One region of the Microbacterium sp. HMH0099 genome, then DNA from elsewhere that is predicted to be linked to it. Evidence: predicted binding sites of a transcription regulator. Region 1 holds the regulator's gene; the other holds the start of a gene.
What was found. The regulator HrcA, encoded in region 1, represses chaperone genes, less so after heat shock. The targets are predictions, from matches to a motif close to TTNGCACTCGNNNNNNNCGAGTGCNAA.
Positions count from the first base shown of each region.

Region 2: the regulator HrcA is predicted to act here: its motif matches at 1,777-1,803, upstream of groL (chaperonin GroEL).

Region 1 covers NZ_JBMRJR010000003.1:84,363-88,556, reverse strand. The annotation lists gene dnaJ (molecular chaperone DnaJ) at 1-972, opposite strand, end outside; gene hrcA (heat-inducible transcriptional repressor HrcA) at 1,024-2,064, opposite strand; gene hemW (radical SAM family heme chaperone HemW) at 2,200-3,417, opposite strand; gene ACO03V_RS07600 (DUF1990 family protein) at 3,417-4,061, opposite strand; gene lepA (translation elongation factor 4) at 4,115-4,194, opposite strand, start outside.
Region 2 covers NZ_JBMRJR010000002.1:529,588-533,781, reverse strand. The annotation lists gene ACO03V_RS06280 (DUF2332 family protein) at 1-327, shown strand, start outside; gene ACO03V_RS06275 (DUF3263 domain-containing protein) at 337-591, shown strand; gene ACO03V_RS06270 (LytR C-terminal domain-containing protein) at 654-1,241, shown strand; gene ACO03V_RS06265 (cold-shock protein) at 1,465-1,668, shown strand; gene groL (chaperonin GroEL) at 1,840-3,459, shown strand; gene ACO03V_RS06255 (sensor histidine kinase) at 3,833-4,194, opposite strand, start outside.

The DNA of each region.
Region 1 (4,194 bases):
GACCTTGAGGTCGCCGCGCTGGGAGCCGCGCAGCGGGGTGATGCCGCGTCCCTTGATGGTCAGGACGTCGCCGGACTGCACGCCGGCGCGCACCTCCAGGTCGACGGAGCCGTCCAGCGACTCGATCGACGTGGTCGTGCCGAGGATCGCGTCGGGCATCGAGACCTCGAGCGTGGCGACCAGGTCGTCGCCCTCGCGGCTGAAGGCGTCGTGGGTGGCCACGGTGATCTCGATGTAGAGGTCGCCGTTCGGGCCGCCGGCGGGGCCGACCTCGCCGGAGCCCGGGAGCTGGAGGCGCAGGCCCGACTCGACACCGGCGGGGATGTCGACCGACACCGTGCGCCGGGCGCGGACCCGGCCCTGCCCCTGGCACGTGCCGCAGGGGTAGGGGATCGTCGTGCCGTGACCGTGGCACACGGTGCAGGGCTGGCTGGTGACGACGTTGCCGAGCAGGCTCCGAACGGTGCGCTGCACGTGGCCGCTGCCGTGGCAGATGTCGCAGGTGACCTCGCTGGTGCCGGGCTGGGTGCACGAGCCCTGGCAGGTCTCGCACAGCACGGCCGTGTCGACCTCGAGGTCGCGGTGGACACCGAACACGACGTCGCCGAGGTCGAGGGTGACGCGCACGAGCGCGTCCTGACCGCGCTCCCGGCGGGACCGGGGACGCGCGCCGCGACCGCCGCCGCCCTGGGCGCCGCCGAAGAACGTCTCGAAGATGTCGCTGAAGCCGCCGAACCCGGCCGCTCCCCCACCGCCGAACGGGCTCTGATCGCCGCCCATGTCGTAGCGGCGGCGCTGGTCGGGGTCGCTCAGCACGTCGTAGGCATGGGTGACGAGCTTGAAGCGCTCGGACGCGTCCTCGCCGGGGTTCACGTCGGGGTGCAGCTCGCGTGCCAGACGGCGGTACGCGCGCTTGATGTCGTCGGGGCTGGCGTCGCGCGCGACGCCGAGGACCTCGTAATGGTCAGCCACAGTCGCCTTCCTGTCCGCGGGTGCGGGTGTCGTCGTCGGTCGGGATGCTCGTCAGCGCGCGCTGTCGTCGTCTTCGAGCAACCGGGTGAGATAGTGCGCGACGGCGCGGACCGCCGCGAGGTTGGAGGAGTAGTCCATCCGGGTCGGGCCGAGCAGGCCCACCCGGGCGCCGCCCGCGGCGCCGTCGTAGCGGCTCGCGAGGACGGAGGCCTCGACGAGGCCGAAGGGCTCGTTCTCGCGGCCGATGCTGGCCGAGAGGCCCTGGTCGTCCGCGACCATCTCGCTCATGAGGCGCAGCAGCGTCACCTGCTCCTCGATGGCCTCCAGCAGCGGGTAGATGCTGCCGCGGAAGTCCTGCTCGCGCTTGGCGAGGGTGGCCGCACCGGCCATGACGAGCCGGTCCTGTCGGAAGCCCTCGAGCTCCTCGGCGACGACCCGGAGCACGGCGTCGACGATCTGGTCGAGCGGCATGCCCGCCCGGGTCGGCTCGGCGAGGTGTGCGGCGACCCGCTGCACGGCCGTTCCGACACTGTGCCCGACGAGCAGGGCGCCGATGCGGGAGCGCAGCTGGATGACGTCGTTCTCGTCGGGCTCGTGCCCCACGAGCGCGATGCGCTGCGAGACCCGGCCGGTGTCGGTGACGATGATGACGAGCACCCGCGGTCCGCCCAGGGCGACGAGCTCGACGTGGCTGACGTTGGCCCGGGCGAACGACGGGTACTGCACGATCGCGACCTGGCCGGTCAGCTGCGTGAGCGCCCGGACCGTGCGCGCGAGCAGGTCGTCGAGGTCGCCGGCGCCGTCGAGGAACGAGGTGATGGCGCTGCGCTGCGCGCCCGAGAGCGGGCGGAGCTCGGCGAGGTGGTCGACGAACACCCGGTAGCCCTTGTCCGTCGGCACGCGTCCCGACGAGGTGTGCGGGGCGGCGATGAGCTCCTCGTCCTCGAGCAGGGCCATGTCGTTGCGGATGGTGGCCGCCGAGACGCCGAACGCGTGCCGTTCGACGATCGCCTTGCTGCCGACCGGCTCGCGCGTGTCGACGTAGTCCTGCACGATCGCACGGAGCACCTGCAGGCCGCGTTCAGATACCACGCTCCGCTCCTTCCTGCTGGCACTCCGCTGACGGGAGTGCCAATTCTAATCGATGCCCCCGCCCCGGCGCCTCGGACGCGCGCAGACGCGGCGACGTGTCCGATTCCGCGCGCCGGACGTGGGAGCGCGACCGGCTCAGACCGTCAGCGCGCGGACGACGGCATCGGCCAGCAGGCGGCCGCGCCGGGTGAGCACGATCCGCCCCCGCACGGCGTCCCCGCCCTCGATGAGCCCGTCCGCGATGAGAGCGGCGACGGCGCGGCGGCCCTCCCCCTGCACCTCCGAGACGGCGAGACCCTCGCGGATGCGGCTGCGCAGCAGCACCGACTCCAGGCGCCGGGCCTCCTCGTCGGGCCGTTCGCGCGCGGCGGCCGGCGACTCCCCCGCCGCGAGCCGCTGGGCGTAGGCGGCGGGGTGCTTGACGTTCCACCAGCGCAGACCGCCGACGTGGCTGTGCGCGCCCGGACCGAAGCCCCACCAGTCCGTCCCGCGCCAGTAGGCGAGGTTGTGGCGGGAGCGGTGATCGACCCCGCGCGACCAGTTCGAGACCTCGTACCAGTCGTACCCGGCCGCGGCGAGGAGGTCGTCGGCCAGCTCGTACATGTCGGCCTGGAGGTCGTCGTCCGGCATCGGCACGAGCCCCGAGCGGATCTGCCGGGCCAGTTTGGTGCCGTCCTCGATGATGAGGGCGTACGCGGAGATGTGGTCGGGCTGCAGCGCCACCGCCGTCTCCAGCGAGGCGCGCCAGTCCTCCAGCGACTCCCCCGGTGCGCCGTAGATGAGGTCGAGCGACACGTCGAGCCCGGCGCCGCGCGCGGCGGCCACCGCGGTCGCGACGTTGGCGGGGTCGTGGGTGCGGTCGAGCACCGCCAGGACGTGCGGACGGGCGGACTGCATCCCGATCGACACGCGCGTCACCCCGGCGGCGGCCAGCGTGGCGGCCACCGCGTCGTCCAGCGTGTCCGGGTTCGCCTCCACGGTGACCTCGGCCCCCTCGACGATCCCGAACTCCGCCCGCACCGCGTCCAGCATGCGCGCGAGGTCGCCCGGGGGCAGGAGCGTGGGCGTGCCGCCCCCGAAGAAGACGGTGGATGCCATGCGTCTCGGGCCCGCGGCATCCATCACCCGTCTCGCGAGGCGCACCTCGTGTGCGAGCGTGTCGGCGAACTCGTCCTGACGGGCGCCGCGGAGCTCTCCGGAGGTGTAGGTGTTGAAGTCGCAGTAGCCGCAGCGGACGCGGCAGAACGGCACGTGCAGGTAGACGCCGAAGTCCTTCGTGGGATCGGCCGTGACGTCGGCCGGCAGCAGGCCGTCGGCCGGGGCCGGGTCGCCGAGCGGGAGGGGTCCGCCCATCAGGACGCGTACAGCGGCGAGATCGCCCGCAGGTAGCGCGTGAACAGCGCGCGGCGGCGGCGGCGCACCCGGCTCTTGAACAGGCGGTAGGTGGGGGCCGTGGGGCGGTCGAACGCGCGGACGATGAACCAGACCTCGTCGTTGTCGCGCCACTCCAGGACGAACAGCTCCTCGCCGCTGACGAGCGAGTGCCCGACCGTGCCGAGGATGTACCCGACGCGGCGGGGCTCCTCGATCACCGAGATGACCCTCAGCTCGGCGTCGGCCCGGTGGCCGTCGACCCGGCCGTGCAGGCGGACGCCCGCTCCGGCGCTCACGAACGGCGTGCCGTCCGCGTCGAAGCGCTGGTCGGCGTCGAGGCGGCTGGGGGCGACGGGTGCGCCATCGGCGTCGAACGCGACGCCGGTGTAGCCGGGGCCGCCCGCCGGCCGCACGTCGCTGATGCGGAGGTCGCCGCCGCGGAGCGGACCCCAGGCGAGCAGCTGCTCGCTCGCGGCGGTGAAGCGCTCCTCGCCGCTGCCGATCCGCCAGGCGTCCTCGGCGGGGAGGGACTTCTCGGGCGGGTACTGCATGAGGTCGTGCGCCTGAGTGGCGCCGACCGCCGCGTAGTCGACGGTGTCGTCGGTGAAGCTCTGCCGGCGCATGGTTCCAGGGTACGTGTCGGGGCTGGGGGGAGGGTGGAGGGGCGGAGCCGGGGCTACTTCTTGCCGTCGACGTCGCCGGAGAGCGCGGCGATGAACGCCTCCTGGGGCACCTCGACGCGGCCGACCATCTTCA
Region 2 (4,194 bases), on a different contig from region 1:
CCGCCGCTCCTCGTCCGCGGCGACGGCGCGGCGGCTCTGCCGGAGCTGGCCGCGCGCGCACCGGCCGGTGCCACTCTCGTCGTGACGACGCCAGGGGTCCTCCCGCACGTCCCCGCTCCGCACCGGGCGGACGTCGTCGCAGCGGCGCGGGCGGCGGGCCGGTGGATCACGATCGACCCCGTCGGCCTGCACGACGGGCTCGCCCCCGTCGCCGACACGTGGCCGGGCGGGTTCGCTCTCGCCCTCGACGGGCAGGTGCTCGCGGCCGTCGACCCGCTCGGGGCGTCGGTGGCGTGGCATCCGGAATCCTCTCCCTCGCCGCAGTAGCGTCGGAGCGTGCCTCTGACAGACCGCGACCGCGCCTTCCTCGCCTTCGAGGCGGAGTGGCGTCGGCACGGCGGTGCCAAGGAGGAGGCGATCCGCGCGCAGTTCGGCCTCGCCCCGGCGCGCTACTACCAGCTGCTCGGTCGGCTGATCGACACGGCCGACGCCCTCGCGGCCGATCCCATGCTCGTCCGCCGGCTCCGGCGCGCCCGCGACGGTGCGGCCGCGTCGCGCGAGGCCCGTCTCGGTCGAACCGCGGCGCGATGACGACCGCACGCGCGGATCGGGGCGCGACGGGCGCCCGTAGGCACGACCGATAGCATCGTCCAATGGCCAGATCGACTTTCCCTCGGGATCGGTTCGACGACCTGTCGACGGACTCCGGACGCGTCGGCGCCCACCGCGCGGAGAACCCGGGGCTCCGCGCCTGGATGGTCTTCCTCTGGGCGGCGGTCCTGACCGTCGTGCTCATCGCCGTGGGGATCTTCGGCACGCTCGTCGCCTCCGGCCGCATCTCGCTGGGCGGGGACGACAGCATCGCGCAGCCCACGCCGACCCCCACCGTGGCGGGGGTGGTCGACACGTCGTTCTCGGTCGTCGTGCTCAACGGCACCGGCCAGGACGGGCTCGCCACCCAGCTGCGCGACCAGATCGTCGCCGCCGGGTGGTCGGGCGACACCGTGGTGACGGGCGACTCCGACAGCACGGACTTCGCGACGACGACCGTCTACTACGTCCGTCCGGAGGACGAGGCGGCGGCGCTCGGCCTGGCGCAGGCCATCGGCGGTGCGGAGATCGCGCAGAACGACTTCCTGCAGCCCGCGGACGACCCCAACACCCCCGACGACGAGGCGCAGACGAGACAGCTCGTCGTCGTCATCGGGCTCGATCGCGTCCCCGCGGCGCCGGCCGCCTGAGCGGGAGCCCCGCGCGTCCGTCGCGACCGGGGAGAGGGGCGTCGACCGTCGACCTCCAGCGGCCGGAAGGGCCCTGGCATCCCTCTCATCCCCTCGGGCGAGGCCCCGTGTTTCGGGGCGGTAAATCTCTCGCGGCACCCGCGTCAACAATGGCCTTCCGGCCCGGTTCGGGGCGCCTGTGCGTGCATACGATGACCTCGTCGTTCAGCAACAGGAGATTCGCATGACGCAGGGCACCGTCAAATGGTTCAACGCCGAGAAGGGTTTCGGATTCATCACCGTCGCAGACGGTCAGGATGTCTTCGTGCACTACTCGAACATCGAGATGTCGGGGTTCCGTGTCCTCGAGGAGGGCCAGTCGGTGGAGTTCACCATCGGCACCGGGCAGAAGGGCCCGCAGGCCGAGTCGGTGCGCCTGACCGCCTGACTCCCGACCCTCACCTCGACGCCGCGGCATCCGGAACAGGATGCCGCGGCGTCGTCGTCCGCCCGCGTGGCGCGGCTTGCACTCCCTAGGGGCGAGTGCCAGAATGAGTTAGCACTCGCTTTCGTCGAGTGCCAAAATCTGGTTCATCCGTCCGGGAGGGACGACACACTTATGGCAAAGATCATCGCTTTCGACGAAGAGGCCCGTCGCGGTCTCGAGCGCGGCCTCAACACGCTGGCCGACGCCGTCAAGGTGACCCTGGGCCCCCGCGGTCGCAACGTCGTGCTCGAGAAGAAGTGGGGCGCCCCCACGATCACGAACGACGGTGTCTCGATCGCCAAGGAGATCGAGCTCGACGACCCGTACGAGAAGATCGGCGCCGAGCTGGTCAAGGAGGTCGCCAAGAAGACCGACGACGTCGCCGGTGACGGAACCACCACCGCGACCGTCCTCGCTCAGGCGCTCGTGCGCGAGGGCCTGCGCAACGTCGCGGCCGGCGCCGACCCCATCTCGCTCAAGAAGGGCATCGAGAAGGCCGTCAAGGCCGTCACCGACGAGCTCCTCGCCTCCGCCAAGGAGGTCGAGTCCAAGGAGCAGATCGCCGCGACCGCGTCGATCTCCGCCGCCGACCCCGCGATCGGCGAGCTCATCGCCGAGGCCATCGACAAGGTGGGCAAGGAAGGCGTCGTCACCGTCGAGGAGTCGAACACCTTCGGCACCGAGCTCGAGCTCACCGAGGGTATGCGCTTCGACAAGGGGTACATCAACCCCTACTTCGTCACCGACCCCGAGCGTCAGGAGGCGGTTTTCGAGGACCCCTACATCCTGATCGCCAACCAGAAGATCTCGAACATCAAGGACCTTCTGCCGATCGTCGACAAGGTGATCCAGGAGGGCAAGGAGCTCCTCATCATCGCCGAGGACGTCGAGGGCGAGGCGCTCGCGACCCTGGTGCTGAACAAGATCCGCGGCATCTTCAAGTCGGTCGCCGTCAAGGCTCCCGGCTTCGGCGACCGTCGCAAGGCGCAGCTGCAGGACATCGCGATCCTCACCGGCGGCCAGGTCATCACCGAAGAGGTGGGCCTCAAGCTCGAGAACGCGACCGTCGACCTGCTCGGCCGCGCGCGCAAGGTCATCATCACCAAGGACGAGACCACGATCGTCGAGGGTGCCGGTGAGTCGGAGCTGATCGAGGGTCGCGTGACCCAGATCCGTCGCGAGATCGAGAACACCGACAGCGACTACGACCGCGAGAAGCTCCAGGAGCGCCTCGCCAAGCTCGCCGGTGGCGTCGCCGTCATCAAGGCCGGAGCCGCGACCGAGGTCGAGCTCAAGGAGCGCAAGCACCGCATCGAGGACGCCGTGCGCAACGCCAAGGCTGCTGTGGAAGAGGGTGTCGTCGCCGGTGGTGGCGTCGCGCTCATCCAGGCCGGCAAGACCGCTCTCGCCAACCTCGAGCTCTCGGGTGACGAGGCCACCGGCGCGAACATCGTCAAGGTGGCCATCGAGGCCCCGCTCAAGCAGATCGCGCTCAACGCCGGTCTCGAGCCCGGTGTCGTCGCGAACAAGGTCTCGGAGCTGCCCGTGGGCCACGGCCTCAACGCCGCGACCGGCGAGTACGGTGACCTGTTCGCACAGGGCATCATCGACCCCGCCAAGGTGACCCGCTCGGCTCTGCAGAACGCCGCGTCGATCGCCGGTCTGTTCCTCACGACCGAGGCCGTCGTCGCCGACAAGCCGGAGAAGAACCCCGCCCCCGCCGGTGACCCGACGGGTGGCATGGACTTCTGATCCACGCCTGAGGTTCTGAACGCCCCCTCCTCCGGGAGGGGGCGTTCTGCCGTTCCGGGACGGTGCCGCCGGGCCGGGTCAGCGCGCCCGCCGCAGGGCTGTGAGGTGTTGCAGATGTCCGCCCCGCGGGGCTCCCCGCGTGCATCAGCGCCACCTCAGCGTGGCTTCTGACGGGCCGTGAGGTGTCGCAGATGTACGCCCCGCGGGGCTCCCCGCGTGCATCTGCGCCACGTTAGCGTGGCTTCTGACGGGCCGTGAGGTGTCGCAAATGTACGCCCCGCGGGGCGTTCCGCGTACATCTGCGCCATGTCAGCGCCCGTGCGGGGCAGCGCGACACGGCGGGGGGAACGACGCGGCGGGGGAGAGCGCGGGGTCAGGCCTGCGGGGGCGGGGCGTCCTCGGGCAGGCGCTCCAGCGGCTGCGTCTCGATCGACGCGTGCTCGGCGGCCTCGCGGCGGTGCGCGAGCGGCAGCGAGACCCGGAACGTCGCCCCTCCGCCCGGGGTGTCGACGACCTCGACCGTGCCGTGCAGCAGGTCGACGATGGACGCCACGATCGATAGGCCCAGCCCGGACCCGCCGGTCTCGCGGGTGCGGGACGTGTCCGCCCGCCAGAACCGCTGGAAGATCTGCTCGCGGATCTGCTCCGGCACGCCCTCGCCGTGGTCGATGATCTCGATCCATCCCATGTCGGCGGCGGCATCCACTCCCACCCTCAGGCCGATGGGGGAGTCGT